Methanocaldococcus jannaschii DSM 2661: one gene and its partners. The main gene of each other region encodes a partner of the protein of the gene in region 3 in a complex. Each region holds a gene or a part of one and is shown on either strand. Other genes may lie near its edges. The genes, in order: MJ_RS00935, MJ_RS00925, MJ_RS02685, rpl7ae and MJ_RS06415.

Region 1 (3,819 bases), 270 kb from region 3 along the record:
AAGAAAGATTAAACTACGCTAAAGAGATTTTAGGTAAGCAGTTAAACATTACAGATGTCTTCCAAGAAGGAGAGTTAGTCGATACAATTGGAGTTACAAAAGGTAAAGGATTCCAAGGACAAGTTAAAAGATGGGGAGTTAAAATACAATTTGGTAAGCACGCAAGAAAAGGAGTAGGAAGACACGTTGGTTCTATTGGTCCATGGCAACCAAAGATGGTTATGTGGAGTGTTCCAATGCCAGGTCAAATGGGATACCACCAAAGAACTGAATACAACAAGAGAATATTAAAGATTGGAAACAATGGGGATGAAATTACACCAAAAGGTGGATTCTTACACTACGGGGTTATAAGAAACAACTATGTTGTATTAAAAGGTTCAGTTCAAGGGCCTGCAAAGAGATTAATTGTATTAAGAAGAGCTATAAGACCACAGGAGCCATTAATCAAAGTACCTGAAATTACATACATAAGTACAACATCAAAGCAAGGTAAGTAAATAAAATACTTTAAAATAATTGAGAGAGAAGGTGAATAATAATGAAGGCTGTTGTTTATAATTTAAATGGAGAGGCAGTAAAAGAAATTGACTTACCAGCAGTATTTGAAGAAGAATACAGACCAGATTTAATTAAGAGAGCTTTCTTATCTGCATTTACAGCAAGATTACAGCCAAAAGGTTCAGACCCATTGGCAGGATTAAGAACAAGTGCTAAAAACATTGGTAAAGGACACGGTAGGGCAAGAGTAGATAGAGTTCCACAAGGATGGGCTGCAAGAGTTCCACAAGCAGTTGGTGGAAGAAGAGCACACCCACCAAAAGTTGAGAAAATATTATGGGAAAGAGTAAATAAAAAAGAAAGAATTAAAGCAATAAAGAGTGCTATTGCAGCTACAGCAAACCCTGAATTAGTTAAAGAAAGAGGACATGTCTTTGAGACTGAAAATCTCCCAATTATTGTTGAAAGTTCATTTGAAGAGTTGCAAAAAACAAAAGATGTATTTGCAGTATTTGAAAAATTAGGAATCAGTGATGATGTTATAAGAGCTAAGAACGGAATTAAGATTAGAGCTGGAAAAGGTAAGATGAGAGGAAGAAAATACAAAAAACCAAGAAGTATCTTAGTTGTTGTTGGAGATAAATGCAACGCTATATTGGCTTCAAGAAACTTACCAGGAGTTGATGTTATAACTGCTAAAGATTTGGGAATTATCCATTTAGCTCCTGGGGGAGTTGCTGGAAGATTAACCGTATGGACTGAAAGTGCATTAGAGAAATTAAAAGAGAGATTTGAATAAATAAAATAAAAATGCAGAAACAAGGGGATAAAAATGGATGCCTTCGATGTAATAAAAGCTCCAGTAGTTACAGAAAAAACTGTTAGAATGATTGAAGAGGAAAACAAATTAGTATTTTACGTTGATAGGAGAGCTACAAAGCAGGATATAAAGAGAGCTATGAAAGAGTTGTTTGATGTTGAAGTTGAGAAAGTAAATACATTAATAACACCAAAAGGGGAAAAGAAAGCTTACGTTAAGTTGAAAGAAGGATATGACGCAAGTAAAATAGCAGCAAGCTTAGGAATCTACTAAATTAAATAAATTTTTAAATAATTGAAACACTTAAAAATTTATCACAAGTGGTGGTGAAGATGGGAAAAAGATTAATCTCTCAAAGAAGAGGTAGGGGTTCTTCAGTATATACTTGCCCTTCACACAAAAGAAGGGGAGAAGCAAAATACAGAAGATTTGATGAATTAGAGAAAAAAGGAAAAGTTTTAGGTAAAATTGTTGATATATTACACGACCCAGGAAGAAGTGCTCCAGTTGCAAAAGTTGAATACGAAACAGGAGAAGAAGGATTGTTAGTTGTTCCAGAAGGTGTAAAAGTTGGAGATATTATTGAGTGTGGTGTCTCTGCAGAAATAAAGCCAGGAAATATCTTACCATTGGGAGCTATTCCAGAGGGAATTCCTGTCTTCAACATAGAAACAGTTCCAGGAGATGGAGGAAAATTAGTTAGAGCAGGAGGTTGTTATGCACACATATTGACACACGATGGAGAAAGAACTTATGTTAAATTGCCATCAGGACACATCAAAGCTTTACACTCAATGTGTAGAGCTACAATTGGAGTTGTTGCTGGTGGAGGAAGAAAAGAGAAACCATTCGTTAAGGCTGGTAAGAAGTATCACGCAATGAAAGCTAAGGCAGTTAAGTGGCCAAGAGTTAGAGGAGTTGCAATGAACGCTGTCGATCACCCATTCGGTGGAGGAAGACACCAACACACTGGAAAACCAACTACTGTTTCAAGAAAGAAAGTTCCACCAGGAAGAAAGGTTGGACATATATCTGCAAGAAGAACTGGAGTCAGGAAATAATTTCCTCTCTTATTTATTAAGTTTTTGAATAAAATTAGATAAAATAAACACAAACAAAACACATAATAATTTAAGGTGACTAAATATGGCATCTGCAAGGAGAAGAAGAATTAAAAAGAAAAAACAAGTAATTTCAAAAAAGATAGAGTTTAGATACAGAGGATACACATTAGAAGAACTTCAACAAATGCCTTTAAGAGAGTTTGCAAAGTTGTTGCCTGCAAGACAGAGAAGAACATTATTGAGAGGTTTAACCCCACAACAGAAAAAATTAGCTATGAAAATTAAAAAAGCAAGAAGATTATTAAACAAAGGTAAAGAACCAAGAATTATAAGAACACACTGCAGAGACTTTGTTATAACACCAGATATGGTTGGATTAACCTTTGGTGTCTATAACGGAAAAGAGTTCGTTGAAGTTAAAGTAACTCCAGAAATGATTGGACACTACTTAGGAGAGTTCTCATTAACAAGAAAACCAGTTCAGCACGGAGCTCCTGGTATGGGAGCTACAAGAAGCTCAATGTTCGTTCCAATCAAGTAAATTCTTTACCTTTCTTTTTTTATTAATAGGGGATATTTACTTATTTGGATAAAAGATTTTATAAATAGGTTTCTACCATTTTAAAGAGATTTGTAAATGGATAAGGATTTGGATAATTCTCTTCTATTAAATCTTCATAGTTGTTTTTAATATATTCCCAAAAATCTACTGTGATTCCGGCTTCTTTTAATTCTATACTTAATTCATTGGCTATATTGTAATCCTTATCTCTAATTTCCCTGTTTATTACTAATTTATAAAACTTTCTTCCTTTAATTTCATAGTTATATCTATAGCCCAGTTGTGAATACAACAGCATTAAATTGGTGATGACTCTATCCATGTCATTAGCATTTCTATTTTTTATTACTTTCATAATTTGAGATAATAAAGAATAACGTTCAAAATAAGATTGTAATCCTGTATTTGTTTGTAATCTACATTTATACCTCTTAACCTCCAAATATTTCCCATAATAAAACTCATAAAGAATTATAAAATACAAAACAAAAACTGTATCAAATAAATATCCTTTTCTTTTTCTTTCTCCATTTTCAATTCTTATTATTTCAGGAATTAATCTCTCGTTATCAATTTTAGAATTTTTAAACTCAATAAGGATTGCATATTTATTTAAAACCTTCTTCAAATGTCTTGGATTCGTAAAATTGATAGCTTTAAAGAATCTCTCAAGCTTTTCAGCAATTTTATCATCATTAAAGAAATCATATTGTTTAATAAAATCCTTTAATTCATAAGATTTTGGCATACTAAATGAAATATTAAAAATCTTTTCCAAATACTCTTCTGCTTTTATAATATCTTTATATTTTGTTTTAATAGCCTTAGAAACAGCATCTTTATCAACAGCTACAAAATAAACAATATTTTTA
Region 2 (3,612 bases), 270 kb from region 3 along the record:
TTGCTCAATAAAATCTCACACTTCAAAAAAATTGGATTATAAAATTAACGAAGAGTTAAAAAAAGAGTATTATCATGAAATAGCTAAGGTTTTGTCAGAGTATGATGTTGATAATATTTTGGTCGCAGGGCCAGGATTTGCAAAAAATAGCTTTTATAATTTTATTTCCTCTCAATACCCAGAGCTTAAAAATAAAATAGTTGTGGAGAGCATATCAACAACCTCAAGAGCTGGATTAAATGAGGTTATTAAAAGAGGAATTATTAATAGAATATATGCTGAATCAAGGGTTGCAAAAGAAACACAATTGATAGAAAAGCTTTTGGAAGAGATTGCTAAAAAGGGATTGGCTGTTTATGGTATTGATGAAGTAAAAAAAGCTTTAGAATATTCAGCTATAGACACATTATTAGTTTCAGATAGCTTAGTAAGAAATCATGAGATAGAAAAAATAATAGATACTACTGAAGAGATGGGTGGGAAGGTAGTTATCGTTTCCTCTGAACATGATGCTGGAAAGCAATTAAAAGCCTTAGGAGGAATAGCCGGTTTATTAAGATTCCCTATTGAATAATTACTCTTGAATAGGACTTTCGCAGTTTATATATTGAATTTGGAATTTAGATGCCTAAAAGGCATCATTTTCCTTATAGAGATTTATTCCTGCGAAAGTCCTATTTGAACTCTTTTTAAATGTTCTCTAAGCTTAAGATTTTGAATAAAAGTAACAATATCTCCATGGGTTTTTTCTAAGATTCCTCTACTAATATCCTGCTTCCTTCTCAAATTATCCACTACGTGATAATAATCAAAGTTCATTAAAAATTCATATAAATCTTCCATAAATTTGAAATACCTTTCAACCTCTGCTAAATTATCATTTTTCATTGCCTCTAATACCTCTCTCCTCAACTCTCCAATCACATCAGCTAATCCTAAGATGTAGTTCTCTTCTTTAATAAAATCAAGCTCTTTGAAACTTGGAATCTTATTATCAAACTTTATCATATACAAAGATAATGCCTCAACAAATTCCTGTTGAGGGGTAGATAAATATCCAACAAACTCTGGGAATGTTGCTAAACTATTTAGTTTTTTAATTTTTTCTGATATCTCATTTAATTTGTCTTTAAACTCATCTTTATCGTCTGATTTGTGAATTTTTCTAATTAACATTGCACAATCTCTTGTTATTTCCCTTGATAACTTTAAAATTTCTTCTCTAACACTATCTTTATTTGCAAGGTAGTTTATTAGATAATTTAGCTCATCCATTGCTACCACCAAAAATTTTATATACCCTATTGTTAGTATTTGTTTATACACTCCTTTTCTTTTATTACACTAATCCGTTATTAATTTATACCTCAAATAATGCAAACCTGAAAAGCCCGGGTAGGGCAATGACAGGTTTGCAAAATATAGTGTCTTCCAAAATCAATAAAATTAATTTAAGGAACATTGAACGCCTTTAAGGCGTTCATTAATACCTTAGTTATTTCAAAAGTTTTGAAAGACACTATAAAAAAGCTATTTAGATATTAAACCAAACAAAACACTCAAATAAAAGATTTTAAAGATATCAATAAATATGCTGGAGGTTAGATTATGGGGTTAAATATTAACAGACCAAGAAGAGGTTCATTAGCATTCAGTCCAAGAAAAAGAGCAAAAAGACCAGTTCCAAGAATTAGAAGCTGGCCAGAAGAGGATACAGTAAGGTTACAGGCATTTCCAGTATATAAAGCAGGAATGAGCCATGCATTTATTAAAGAAGATAATCCAAAAAGTCCAAATGCTGGACAGGAGGTATTTACTCCAATCACAATATTAGAAGCTCCACCAATCAACGTATGTGCTATAAGAGTTTATGGAAGAAATGAAAGAAACTACTTAACAACATTAACAGAAGTTTGGGCAGACAACTTAGACAAAGAATTAGAAAGAAAAATTAAACTCCCTAAAAAAGAAGACAGAAAGACCGTTGAAGATTTAGAAGCATTAAAAGACAAAATTGAAGATGTTAGAGTTCTCGTTCATACAAATCCAAAATTAACATGCCTTCCAAAGAAAAAACCAGAAATCTTAGAAATTAGAATTGGAGGAAAAGATATTGAAGAAAGATTAAACTACGCTAAAGAGATTTTAGGTAAGCAGTTAAACATTACAGATGTCTTCCAAGAAGGAGAGTTAGTCGATACAATTGGAGTTACAAAAGGTAAAGGATTCCAAGGACAAGTTAAAAGATGGGGAGTTAAAATACAATTTGGTAAGCACGCAAGAAAAGGAGTAGGAAGACACGTTGGTTCTATTGGTCCATGGCAACCAAAGATGGTTATGTGGAGTGTTCCAATGCCAGGTCAAATGGGATACCACCAAAGAACTGAATACAACAAGAGAATATTAAAGATTGGAAACAATGGGGATGAAATTACACCAAAAGGTGGATTCTTACACTACGGGGTTATAAGAAACAACTATGTTGTATTAAAAGGTTCAGTTCAAGGGCCTGCAAAGAGATTAATTGTATTAAGAAGAGCTATAAGACCACAGGAGCCATTAATCAAAGTACCTGAAATTACATACATAAGTACAACATCAAAGCAAGGTAAGTAAATAAAATACTTTAAAATAATTGAGAGAGAAGGTGAATAATAATGAAGGCTGTTGTTTATAATTTAAATGGAGAGGCAGTAAAAGAAATTGACTTACCAGCAGTATTTGAAGAAGAATACAGACCAGATTTAATTAAGAGAGCTTTCTTATCTGCATTTACAGCAAGATTACAGCCAAAAGGTTCAGACCCATTGGCAGGATTAAGAACAAGTGCTAAAAACATTGGTAAAGGACACGGTAGGGCAAGAGTAGATAGAGTTCCACAAGGATGGGCTGCAAGAGTTCCACAAGCAGTTGGTGGAAGAAGAGCACACCCACCAAAAGTTGAGAAAATATTATGGGAAAGAGTAAATAAAAAAGAAAGAATTAAAGCAATAAAGAGTGCTATTGCAGCTACAGCAAACCCTGAATTAGTTAAAGAAAGAGGACATGTCTTTGAGACTGAAAATCTCCCAATTATTGTTGAAAGTTCATTTGAAGAGTTGCAAAAAACAAAAGATGTATTTGCAGTATTTGAAAAATTAGGAATCAGTGATGATGTTATAAGAGCTAAGAACGGAATTAAGATTAGAGCTGGAAAAGGTAAGATGAGAGGAAGAAAATACAAAAAACCAAGAAGTATCTTAGTTGTTGTTGGAGATAAATGCAACGCTATATTGGCTTCAAGAAACTTACCAGGAGTTGATGTTATAACTGCTAAAGATTTGGGAATTATCCATTTAGCTCCTGGGGGAGTTGCTGGAAGATTAACCGTATGGACTGAAAGTGCATTAGAGAAATTAAAAGAGAGATTTGAATAAATAAAATAAAAATGCAGAAACAAGGGGATAAAAATGGATGCCTTCGATGTAATAAAAGCTCCAGTAGTTACAGAAAAAACTGTTAGAATGATTGAAGAGGAAAACAAATTAGTATTTTACGTTGATAGGAGAGCTACAAAGCAGGATATAAAGAGAGCTATGAAAGAGTTGTTTGATGTTGAAGTTGAGAAAGTAA
Region 3 (3,794 bases):
AAAAGATGTTTACAAAAAGAAGGTATTATTAAAGTACCACACTAATTAATTTAGGAGAATTGTGGCTGAAAAGACAAATACTCAATTAAGAAGTTATGTGCATCATTCTGTTAGCATGCATATTTACATTGATAGGGTGATAAAATATGTATTATATTTATATTGTGTCTGTTGATAATTTTGGGCAGTTGGGTTTTTAATTTTTGTTATTATGGTTTGTGGTTTGTCTCGTTGAATGATTAAAATCAGACCCATTCGAAATGAAATATCTTTTTTTCTTTTTGTATATTCCACTCAATATCTACTATATTAAAATCAGCGATTTGGGATGAAAACTTTATCAAAGCACACTTTTCAAGAAATCTTATTTAGATAGATACCAAAATCAGACTCTAAGGGAATGAAACTCAACTTCTGAAGCTTTTTTGTTTATTTAGCATATAGAGATAAAATTAGCTTCATAGAAAATAAAACTATTTTAGCCAGTTGAATTTACTATATAAAGTCAGAATAGAATTATTTTCCTATAATCTTATAAAATCTACGGATTTTGAGACTTTATTCTACTATTTAATTCTCATTTTCACTCAACCGAAAATTTTATATATGGTTTCTGATATCTTAGCAATATAAAATTTTTCAAAATTTCCTGAAATTTGCTATTAAAGATTTATAAAATAGCCTCATCTTTTTTAAGTAAAATATTTATATCAGATACCATATAATATGGATGCTTTTTGTTAAATATAAAAAAGAAAGGAGGATGACTATGGACAGAGAAGCACTGTTGCAAGCGGTGAAGGAGGCTCGCGAACTCGCGAAGCCGAGAAACTTCACACAGTCATTTGAATTCATAGCAACCCTCAAAGAGATTGACATGAGGAAGCCAGAGAACAGAATAAAAACAGAAGTAGTGCTTCCTCATGGAAGAGGGAAAGAAGCTAAAATAGCAGTTATTGGAACTGGAGATTTAGCTAAACAGGCAGAAGAATTAGGATTAACTGTTATTAGAAAAGAAGAAATTGAAGAATTAGGTAAAAACAAAAGAAAATTAAGAAAAATAGCTAAAGCCCATGACTTCTTTATAGCACAGGCAGATTTAATGCCATTAATTGGTAGATATATGGGGGTTATATTAGGGCCAAGAGGAAAGATGCCAAAACCAGTTCCAGCTAACGCAAACATAAAACCATTAGTTGAAAGATTAAAGAAAACAGTTGTTATAAACACAAGAGATAAGCCATACTTCCAAGTGTTAGTTGGAAATGAAAAAATGACAGATGAGCAGATAGTTGATAACATAGAGGCAGTTTTAAACGTTGTTGCTAAGAAGTATGAAAAAGGTCTCTACCACATAAAAGATGCTTATGTCAAGCTAACCATGGGTCCTGCTGTAAAGGTTAAGAAAGAGAAGGCTAAGAAAAAATAAATAATAATAAGTGAAGGGGATAGAAATGGAAACAAAAGTGAAAGCACACGTAGCCCCATGGAAAATTGAAGAAGTTAAAACACTCAAGGGGCTTATTAAAAGTAAGCCTGTAGTGGCTATTGTAGATATGATGGACGTTCCTGCCCCTCAATTGCAAGAGATTAGAGATAAAATCAGGGACAAAGTTAAATTAAGAATGTCAAGAAACACCTTAATTATAAGAGCTTTAAAAGAAGCTGCTGAAGAATTAAACAATCCAAAATTAGCTGAGTTAGCAAACTACGTTGAGAGAGGGGCGGCTATATTAGTTACAGACATGAACCCATTCAAGTTATACAAATTATTAGAAGAGAACAAAAGTCCTGCTCCTGTAAGAGGAGGACAAATAGCTCCTTGTGACATTAAAGTTGAGAAAGGTTCAACTGGAATGCCTCCAGGACCTTTCTTAGGAGAGCTTAAAAGTGTTGGTATTCCAGCTGCGATAGAAAAAGGTAAAATTGCAATTAAAGAAGATAAAGTTGTTGTTAAAAAAGGAGAAGTTGTTTCACCAAAATTGGCAGCTGTCTTAGACAGATTAGGAATCAAGCCAATAAAAGTTGGTTTAAATATCTTAGCTGTTTATGAAGATGGAATTATCTACACACCAGATGTCTTAAAGGTTGATGAAGAGAAGTTATTAGCTGACATACAAGCTGCATACCAAAACGCATTTAACTTGGCATTTAACACAGCATATCCAGCAAAAGAAGTATTGCCATTCTTAATACAGAAGGCATTCATAAACGCAAGAGCTTTATCAGTAGAGACAGCATTCGTAACAAAAGAAACAGCTGGAGACATATTAGCGAAAGCTCAGGCTCAGGCATTAGCTTTAGCTTCAAAATTGCCTGACGAAGCATTGGATGAAGACATTAAAGCTAAGTTGTCCTCAGTAGAAGTTTCAGCTGCTCCAGCAGCTGAGGAAGAGAAAGAAGAAGAGAAAAAAGAGGAAGAGAAGAAAGAAGAAGATACAGGAGCGGCTGGATTAGCCCTATTGTTCTAACCGAAAAATATAAATAACTAATTATAAATAGTGAATTGCAAACTCTACTTCAAATTAATATTGTTTAGATATTACGGTTAAAACAAATAAATAAAACACAAAGGAGAACATTTGGAGGTGTAAATTATGGAATACATATATGCAGCTTTATTATTGCACAGTGCAGGAAAAGAAATCACAGAAGATGCAATTAAGGCAGTTTTATCAGCTGCTGGTGTAGAAGTTGATGATGCAAGAGTTAAAGCATTAGTTGCTGGATTGGAAGGAGTAGATATTGAAGAAGCTATTGCAAACGCTGCAATGCCTGTTGCAGCTGCTCCAGCTGCTGCAGCTCCAGCAGCTGCTGCTGAAGAGAAGAAAGAAGAAGAGAAAAAAGAAGAGAAGAAGGAAGAAGATACAGCTGCAGTTGCTGGATTGGCAGCTTTATTCGGATAAATTTTCTACTTTCTTTTTTTATTTTTAAATATTACATTTATTAAGTTAAATATACAAATTTTATGTAATATTTAAAAGTATTTATATATAAAGTATTTATATATGGGGTTTTTATATAATATCTAAGTTAGTTGTTAAATAGGTGAAAATCATGGAACCAGAAATTAAGATTGTTAATGTTGTAGTCTCAACAAAAATTGGAGACAATATTGATTTAGAAGAGGTTGCTATGATTTTAGAAAATGCTGAATATGAGCCAGAACAATTCCCAGGGTTAGTTTGTAGATTATCAGTGCCAAAAGTTGCTTTATTAATATTTAGAAGTGGAAAGGTAAATTGTACTGGAGCTAAGAGCAAAGAAGAGGCAGAAATAGCCATTAAAAAGATTATAAAAGAGTTAAAAGATGCCGGAATTGATGTTATTGAAAACCCTGAAATTAAAATCCAAAATATGGTCGCAACAGCTGATTTAGGAATTGAGCCAAATTTAGATGACATTGCCTTAATGGTTGAAGGAACTGAATATGAGCCAGAACAATTCCCAGGGTTAGTTTATAGGTTGGATGACCCGAAGGTTGTTGTTTTAATATTTGGTAGTGGTAAGGTCGTTATTACTGGTTTAAAGAGTGAGGAAGATGCCAAAAGAGCTCTAAAGAAGATTTTAGATACAATAAAAGAAGTTCAAGAACTCTAAATTTTAGGGATGAAAATGATTGGAATAATTGATTACAACGCAGGGAATTTGAGAAGTATTCAAAAGGCAGTTGAACTCTATGATAAGGTAATAATAACAAACAACAGTGAGGAGTTATTGGCTTGTGATAAGATAATTCTACCAGGTGTAGGAAATTTTGGTAGTGCAATGGAAAATTTAGCTCCATTAAAAGA
Region 4 (3,682 bases), 700 kb from region 3 along the record:
GTAATCTTCAGCTCTTAAAGTGTTGAAATAAACGTCCTCATAACCAATTTCTCTAAACTCTTTTATTATTGCCCCTCTAACTTCTTTAATACCAGGAACATTTTCCATAACAAATATTTTTGGTTGTAAATCTCCAACAATCCTTATATATTCTAAAACTAATCTTCCAGTTTCGTCTTTATACAATCTATCATAAGGATTTTTCTCTCTCTTTGGATTAGCTCCTGTATAACCTTCACAGGGAGGACCGCCAATAATAACATCTACTTTTTTATTTTTGATGAACTTTTCTATCTCAATTGCATGAATTTCTCTAATATCATCATTAATAACAACAGGACTTAATTTTTTGGTTTTTTCATTTAGTGTTCCCAGTCTTTTTAGCCACTTTATATCTTCCTCTTCAAAAGGAAATTTGAATGGGTAGATTCCAACATAGCCCTTTAATTCTTTCAATTTGAATTCTCCAGGTCTTATTTTTTCATATATTTGACCATTAAAATTTAATGCATAAGAAAAAGCGGCATCTTCATTTAACTCTATAGCTACCAATGGCTCAAAACCCTCTTCCACGAACCCTCTTGAAAATCCCCCACATCCACAAAATAAATCAATAAATTTCAACATTATCACCAAAATAAAAGGTTATTTAAAAAATAAAATAAATTTAAAAATTTAAATTAAATACCAAAAAAGCCAAATAACTTATTGTGATTCTTGAGCTTTCTTTAACTCTGCCTTCATATCTTGATAGACTTTAGTCCATTTTAATTTTCTTGGATTTCTTCCCATTCTGTAGCTTTTCTCACATTTGGATGAGCAGAAATATAATACAGTCCCATCTTTTTCTACGACCATTTTTCCTTTTCCTGGCTCAATTTCATAACCACAAAAGCTGCATGTTCTCCATTCTGGCATAGCTATCCCCCTTTAATAGTGTTTCAGTGATTTTAAAATAATTTAAGATTAAATTATTTATCTTCTTCTGTCTAATGGTCTTGCTTCTCTCTCTGTTTCTCTTAACATAATAATGTCTCCAACTTTAACTGGACCTTTAACGTTTCTAACTAAAACTCTTCCAGTATCTTTTCCACCTAAGATTTTACATCTAACTTGTATAATTCCTCCAGTAACCCCTGTTCTACCAATGACTTCAATAACTTCAGCAGCTACTGCTTCCTTATAAACAAATTCATCTTCCATCCTCATCACCTAATATTAATGAAGGTTTAAAATTTATAAAAAAGTTAGTAGTAGTGTTTCATAATTTATATAATAATAACTATATACTATTGATTGATGGTTAAATAGCGTTCTAATAATTTACTGCTTCAAAACATTTACCTTTTCAATTAATACCTTTAACTCTTCAGCATCTCCTTCGTTGATGATAGCAACTGATGATGCAGCAACTTCCAATCCAGCAGCCTTACCTAAATCCTGCTTTGAAGCTACGTAAGCGTAAGGAATTCCTTTCTCTTCACATAAGTATGGGAGGTGAGCAACAACTTCTTCTGGTTTAACATCTTCAGCAATGATAACTAATTTTGCGATACCTCTTTCAACTGCCTTTGTAACTTCGTTAGCTCCTTTTTTGATTTTTTGTGCTTTTGCAACTGCATCTAATAGCTCTTTTTGAATTTCTTCTGGAACTTTAAATTTTACATAAACTGCCATGTCTTTCAACCTCCTTCATCTCTTTGCTAAAAAATGGGCAATCCGGAGGGAATTGCCCACTCCTACAGGGCTTTTGCACTTGTTGATATTTATAAGGAATTTTGCATCTATAAGGTGCATATTTTTATATAAGAAATATTTTCCTGCAAAAGCCCTGTAGTTATCATCGTGGCTTAGAATAGGTATAACAACATATTGACTTTTAGTATATAAAACTTTTGGGTAAGTTTATAAAATCCTCTCAATAGGCACCACCAATATATCTCTCGCTCCTAAAGCATGAAGCTTAGGAACTAAGGTAAATATCTCATCCTCATTAACAACGGCATGAATAGCTACCATATTATCGTCAGATAAAACCTTAGAAACTGTTGGACCAGCCATTCCTGGAATTAATTTTCTAATCTCTTCGACTTTATCCTTTGGGGCATTCATCATAATTAATCTTTTTGTTTCAGCAAATAAAACACTTTTTATGGCAATAACTATTTGATTTATTTTTTCTCTTTTCTCTTTATCTTTTAAGCTGTTTTTGTTTGCTATTAATCTTGTAGTTGATGAGACAATTTCATCTATAACTTTTAACCTATTCAACCTTAAAGTTGTTCCTGTAGATGTTAAATCACTAATTAAATCAGCTATTCCTATGAATGGAGCTATCTCTGTTGCTCCACTAAGTTCAATAATCTCAACTTTCTTATTTAATTTTTCAAAGTATTTTTTTGTTAGGTTTGGGAATTCTGTTGCTACTCTCATCCCTTCTTTTATATCGTCTATGCTGTTTATATTTGAGCTCTCTGGAGCGGCTAAAACCAGTTTTGCAAATCCAAAACCAAAATCTAATAGGAAATCAACTTTATCTTCAACATTTCTCTCTAAAACTAAATCATAGCCAGTTACTCCTATATCTGCAACACCATCAGCCACAAACTCCGGAATATCTCTTGCTCTTGCAAACATTACTTTGATGTTGTCATCTACAGTGTTAGCAAATAAACTTCTTCCCTTAACTGTAATCTTTAATCCTGCCTTCTCTAAAACTTTCATTACTGGCTCTGAAATCCTCCCTTTATTTGGTAATGCAAACATTATCATCTTCTCACGTAATTATTATATTCATGTATTTGTATTTTTTATTTTGCATCTCTTTCGTTGAATTTCTTTTTTTATTTTTTCTCCACTGACTCTAAGTAAGTTTGATACGCTTCTTGGGATTTTCCCATTATCAGATAAAATTTTTGCTATAATACTTGAAAGTAAAAAGATGGTATATATATGCTCTGCCTTTGTTCTGTGAATATGATGGGGATAGATATTTAACTCATCATACTCTTTAAATTCGTTATTGTCGCAATTATATTTTTTTTCGATATATTTTCTTAAATAGATAAGGAGTTGGTGTAATTGAATCAGCTCATCTTTATGCATTTAAATCACCGAAAGTGATGAGTGTTAAATTAACTGGCTTTTTTATGATTTTTGCATCTTTACAGAAAATTAAATTTGTCTTTTCATATAAGATGTCTATAAGTTTTTGAGTAACTGTCCCATTAATTATAATTGCGTCAATAGATTTATAGTTATCTGTATTATTAATTAACTCCTCAATACTAACAATTTCCTCTTTATCCCCATTAATAATTAACACTTTAGAATCTTCTAATTCAATAAGTTTTTCATAAAACTTTCGGTATTTGTTATATTTAGGTGGTAGTTCTTCATTATTAGATGGATTACACTCAACACTTGAAACTTCCACATCATCATTAGATGTTATACTTATTTCAGGTTTTATTTCTGGTATTGTTTGAATCCCCATATTTCTAATTTCATCTTTACATACTTTTTCATCAATTTTTTGTTTATCCTTTAATATTTGAGCCAATATATGCTCAGCAGGGATTTTACTTCTTAAACATTTCATAATTTCTTTTTTAGATAACTCTTCAACTTCCTTTCCTGGTGGAGCTCTTGCCACAAAATCAACATCACAAACTTGTAGTAA
Region 5 (3,695 bases), 700 kb from region 3 along the record:
AAAAGTGTTTTATTTGCTGAAACAAAAAGATTAATTATGATGAATGCCCCAAAGGATAAAGTCGAAGAGATTAGAAAATTAATTCCAGGAATGGCTGGTCCAACAGTTTCTAAGGTTTTATCTGACGATAATATGGTAGCTATTCATGCCGTTGTTAATGAGGATGAGATATTTACCTTAGTTCCTAAGCTTCATGCTTTAGGAGCGAGAGATATATTGGTGGTGCCTATTGAGAGGATTTTATAAACTTACCCAAAAGTTTTATATACTAAAAGTCAATATGTTGTTATACCTATTCTAAGCCACGATGATAACTACAGGGCTTTTGCAGGAAAATATTTCTTATATAAAAATATGCACCTTATAGATGCAAAATTCCTTATAAATATCAACAAGTGCAAAAGCCCTGTAGGAGTGGGCAATTCCCTCCGGATTGCCCATTTTTTAGCAAAGAGATGAAGGAGGTTGAAAGACATGGCAGTTTATGTAAAATTTAAAGTTCCAGAAGAAATTCAAAAAGAGCTATTAGATGCAGTTGCAAAAGCACAAAAAATCAAAAAAGGAGCTAACGAAGTTACAAAGGCAGTTGAAAGAGGTATCGCAAAATTAGTTATCATTGCTGAAGATGTTAAACCAGAAGAAGTTGTTGCTCACCTCCCATACTTATGTGAAGAGAAAGGAATTCCTTACGCTTACGTAGCTTCAAAGCAGGATTTAGGTAAGGCTGCTGGATTGGAAGTTGCTGCATCATCAGTTGCTATCATCAACGAAGGAGATGCTGAAGAGTTAAAGGTATTAATTGAAAAGGTAAATGTTTTGAAGCAGTAAATTATTAGAACGCTATTTAACCATCAATCAATAGTATATAGTTATTATTATATAAATTATGAAACACTACTACTAACTTTTTTATAAATTTTAAACCTTCATTAATATTAGGTGATGAGGATGGAAGATGAATTTGTTTATAAGGAAGCAGTAGCTGCTGAAGTTATTGAAGTCATTGGTAGAACAGGGGTTACTGGAGGAATTATACAAGTTAGATGTAAAATCTTAGGTGGAAAAGATACTGGAAGAGTTTTAGTTAGAAACGTTAAAGGTCCAGTTAAAGTTGGAGACATTATTATGTTAAGAGAAACAGAGAGAGAAGCAAGACCATTAGACAGAAGAAGATAAATAATTTAATCTTAAATTATTTTAAAATCACTGAAACACTATTAAAGGGGGATAGCTATGCCAGAATGGAGAACATGCAGCTTTTGTGGTTATGAAATTGAGCCAGGAAAAGGAAAAATGGTCGTAGAAAAAGATGGGACTGTATTATATTTCTGCTCATCCAAATGTGAGAAAAGCTACAGAATGGGAAGAAATCCAAGAAAATTAAAATGGACTAAAGTCTATCAAGATATGAAGGCAGAGTTAAAGAAAGCTCAAGAATCACAATAAGTTATTTGGCTTTTTTGGTATTTAATTTAAATTTTTAAATTTATTTTATTTTTTAAATAACCTTTTATTTTGGTGATAATGTTGAAATTTATTGATTTATTTTGTGGATGTGGGGGATTTTCAAGAGGGTTCGTGGAAGAGGGTTTTGAGCCATTGGTAGCTATAGAGTTAAATGAAGATGCCGCTTTTTCTTATGCATTAAATTTTAATGGTCAAATATATGAAAAAATAAGACCTGGAGAATTCAAATTGAAAGAATTAAAGGGCTATGTTGGAATCTACCCATTCAAATTTCCTTTTGAAGAGGAAGATATAAAGTGGCTAAAAAGACTGGGAACACTAAATGAAAAAACCAAAAAATTAAGTCCTGTTGTTATTAATGATGATATTAGAGAAATTCATGCAATTGAGATAGAAAAGTTCATCAAAAATAAAAAAGTAGATGTTATTATTGGCGGTCCTCCCTGTGAAGGTTATACAGGAGCTAATCCAAAGAGAGAGAAAAATCCTTATGATAGATTGTATAAAGACGAAACTGGAAGATTAGTTTTAGAATATATAAGGATTGTTGGAGATTTACAACCAAAAATATTTGTTATGGAAAATGTTCCTGGTATTAAAGAAGTTAGAGGGGCAATAATAAAAGAGTTTAGAGAAATTGGTTATGAGGACGTTTATTTCAACACTTTAAGAGCTGAAGATTACGGAAATCCATCTGTTAGAAGAAGAGTTTTTGTTTCAAACATAGAAATTAACCCAGAAAAAACTCAGCCAAAAACTGTTATTGAGGCAATAGGAGATTTAATGTATAAAGGTAGAGATGTCCCAAATCATGAATTCGCCGCTCTACCTGCAAGGTTTAGGAAGAGAGTCCATAAATTAGGTTGGGGAGATGCATTTATCTATTTCAAAGGAGCCAATAGAAGGTTGGGGAATTATATAAGGTTGCATCCACTTAAATTAGCTGAGACAGTTATGGGTAAGAGGTTCTTTATCCACCCTTATGAAGATAGATTATTGACACCAAGAGAACAGGCAAGGTTGATGAGTTATCCTGATTACCATCTATTCGCTGGAGGTATAAGAAGCTGTTATAATCAGATTGGGGAAAGTGTTCCTGTGGCTTTAAGTAGAGCTATAGCCAGGGTGATTAAAGAAAACTTAAAATAAAAAAATGAAAAATAAATAAAAAAATACAAAAAACTAAAAAGGTGAGAAAAATGTTTATTTGTTTGCATAACACATACAGTGCTAAGCAAGTAGAAGAGTTTGGAAGAATCGCTTATGGATTTGATATCAACACAATAGTTGTAACAAAGGCAACTGCATCAGCTGCTCAGAGTGGAATTCCAACACTACATAAAATGGCATACAAATTAGGAAAGAATGTTTTATTCTTTGAAGAGTTAGATGATGCTATAGAAGTTTTAAGACCTGAGAAAGTGTTTTTAATTGGAAATAAAAGTATCTGTGATGAGAAGGTAGATTTTAATGAAGTTGGAGAAAATGATTTGGTTGTTTTCTGTGGAGCTTCAACCGGTTTCACAAAATTAGAGTTAGAGAAAGGTTTAGGGAGATATATAGTAGAAAATGAGATTGGAGCTTTAGGTAATTTAGCTATCTTCTTATATGAGATGAGCAAAAAAATCTAAAAAAATTATTTATTATTTTTTATTGCTCTTTTGGCTTCATATTTTTGATGATTTCAATAAATCTACCAATTACTTTATCTCTTAACCCCTCAACAAACTTCAAGCTACCTGCACACTCATGACCTCCTCCATCCAAAGATGCCTCAGGAATCTCCTCCATTAATTGCTCAACTATTAAGTTTAAGTTGAAATTGTATTTTTCATGAACTGCATCTGTAGCTCTAACAACTCCAAAGTCAGGGCCATAGGAGAGAGTTATGATTGGCTTATCCTCACCATATTTTTGAACTATATAGTCATGAGCAAATCCAGTTGTTTTTCCTGGAGCTGGGAAGGTAAATTTGTGGGCATATTTCTCAACATCTAATGTATTTAATATAATTCCATTCTCTAAGAATTCTGTTTTTAAAGCTGGAATTACTGCCTTCATCTGTCTTTCAACCATCTTCATTGCCTGCTCATACAATATGTCTATAAGTTCTTCATGTCTTCCAAACTCTTTTATGTTTGTTGCTAATATATCATCAACAATTCCCTTACCATCCATGAATCTTAAGTAGAACGCCTCAAAATCCATACATAGGGCTATTTTCTCCA

The links.
Region 1: MJ_RS02685 (region 3) and MJ_RS00935 share a complex: the UniProt entries of both Methanocaldococcus jannaschii proteins name them as parts of the 50S ribosomal subunit.
Region 2: MJ_RS02685 (region 3) and MJ_RS00925 share a complex: the UniProt entries of both Methanocaldococcus jannaschii proteins name them as parts of the 50S ribosomal subunit.
Region 4: MJ_RS02685 (region 3) and rpl7ae share a complex: the UniProt entries of both Methanocaldococcus jannaschii proteins name them as parts of the 50S ribosomal subunit.
Region 5: MJ_RS02685 (region 3) and MJ_RS06415 share a complex: the UniProt entries of both Methanocaldococcus jannaschii proteins name them as parts of the 50S ribosomal subunit.

What each region holds. Positions count from the first base shown.
Region 1 is NC_000909.1:178,928-182,746, forward strand. Bases 1-2,963 are described here. They hold MJ_RS00935 (50S ribosomal protein L23), read left to right. Parts: upstream 1-1,333; coding sequence 1,334-1,594; downstream 1,595-2,963. Other genes in these bases: MJ_RS00925 (50S ribosomal protein L3), read left to right, coding at 1-500; rpl4p (50S ribosomal protein L4), read left to right, coding at 542-1,300; MJ_RS00940 (50S ribosomal protein L2), read left to right, coding at 1,654-2,382; rpsS (30S ribosomal protein S19), read left to right, coding at 2,468-2,926. In the rest of the region: MJ_RS09825 (hypothetical protein), read right to left, coding at 2,985-3,725. UniProt on the Methanocaldococcus jannaschii protein: Binds to 23S rRNA. One of the proteins that surrounds the polypeptide exit tunnel on the outside of the ribosome.
Region 2 is NC_000909.1:176,812-180,423, forward strand. The notes cover bases 857-3,612. They hold MJ_RS00925 (50S ribosomal protein L3), read left to right. Parts: upstream 857-1,608; coding sequence 1,609-2,616; downstream 2,617-3,612. Other genes in these bases: MJ_RS00920 (translin family protein), read right to left, coding at 857-1,275; rpl4p (50S ribosomal protein L4), read left to right, coding at 2,658-3,416; MJ_RS00935 (50S ribosomal protein L23), read left to right, coding at 3,450-3,612. Outside these bases: MJ_RS00915 (mRNA surveillance protein pelota), read left to right, coding at 1-574; more of MJ_RS00920, read right to left, coding at 658-856. UniProt on the Methanocaldococcus jannaschii protein: One of the primary rRNA binding proteins, it binds directly near the 3'-end of the 23S rRNA, where it nucleates assembly of the 50S subunit.
Region 3 is NC_000909.1:447,532-451,325, reverse strand. What follows is about bases 525-3,462. They hold MJ_RS02685 (50S ribosomal protein L10), read left to right. Parts: upstream 525-1,454; coding sequence 1,455-2,471; downstream 2,472-3,462. Other genes in these bases: MJ_RS02675 (TATA-box-binding protein), read left to right, coding at 3,058-3,462; rpl12p (50S ribosomal protein P1), read left to right, coding at 2,598-2,906; MJ_RS02690 (50S ribosomal protein L1), read left to right, coding at 770-1,429. Outside these bases: MJ_RS09925 (helix-turn-helix domain-containing protein), read left to right, coding at 1-45; more of MJ_RS02675, read left to right, coding at 3,463-3,600; imidazole glycerol phosphate synthase subunit HisH, read left to right, coding at 3,616-3,794. UniProt on the Methanocaldococcus jannaschii protein: Forms part of the ribosomal stalk, playing a central role in the interaction of the ribosome with GTP-bound translation factors.
Region 4 is NC_000909.1:1,145,572-1,149,253, forward strand. Bases 1-2,826 are described here. They hold rpl7ae (50S ribosomal protein L7Ae), read right to left. Parts: upstream 1,678-2,826; coding sequence 1,324-1,677; downstream 1-1,323. Other genes in these bases: MJ_RS06410 (DNA cytosine methyltransferase), read right to left, coding at 1-627; MJ_RS06415 (50S ribosomal protein L24e), read right to left, coding at 706-918; MJ_RS06420 (30S ribosomal protein S28e), read right to left, coding at 976-1,203; hisG (ATP phosphoribosyltransferase), read right to left, coding at 1,906-2,772; MJ_RS06435 (UPF0058 family protein), read right to left, coding at 2,794-2,826. In the rest of the region: more of MJ_RS06435, read right to left, coding at 2,827-3,105; DNA primase DnaG, read right to left, coding at 3,098-3,682. UniProt on the Methanocaldococcus jannaschii protein: Multifunctional RNA-binding protein that recognizes the K-turn motif in ribosomal RNA, the RNA component of RNase P, box H/ACA, box C/D and box C'/D' sRNAs.
Region 5 is NC_000909.1:1,144,028-1,147,722, reverse strand. The notes cover bases 1-2,839. They hold MJ_RS06415 (50S ribosomal protein L24e), read left to right. Parts: upstream 1-1,233; coding sequence 1,234-1,446; downstream 1,447-2,839. Other genes in these bases: MJ_RS06405 (RecB-family nuclease), read left to right, coding at 2,667-2,839; MJ_RS06410 (DNA cytosine methyltransferase), read left to right, coding at 1,525-2,616; MJ_RS06420 (30S ribosomal protein S28e), read left to right, coding at 949-1,176; rpl7ae (50S ribosomal protein L7Ae), read left to right, coding at 475-828; hisG (ATP phosphoribosyltransferase), read left to right, coding at 1-246. In the rest of the region: more of MJ_RS06405, read left to right, coding at 2,840-3,098; MJ_RS06400 (DHH family phosphoesterase), read right to left, coding at 3,118-3,695. UniProt on the Methanocaldococcus jannaschii protein: Binds to the 23S rRNA.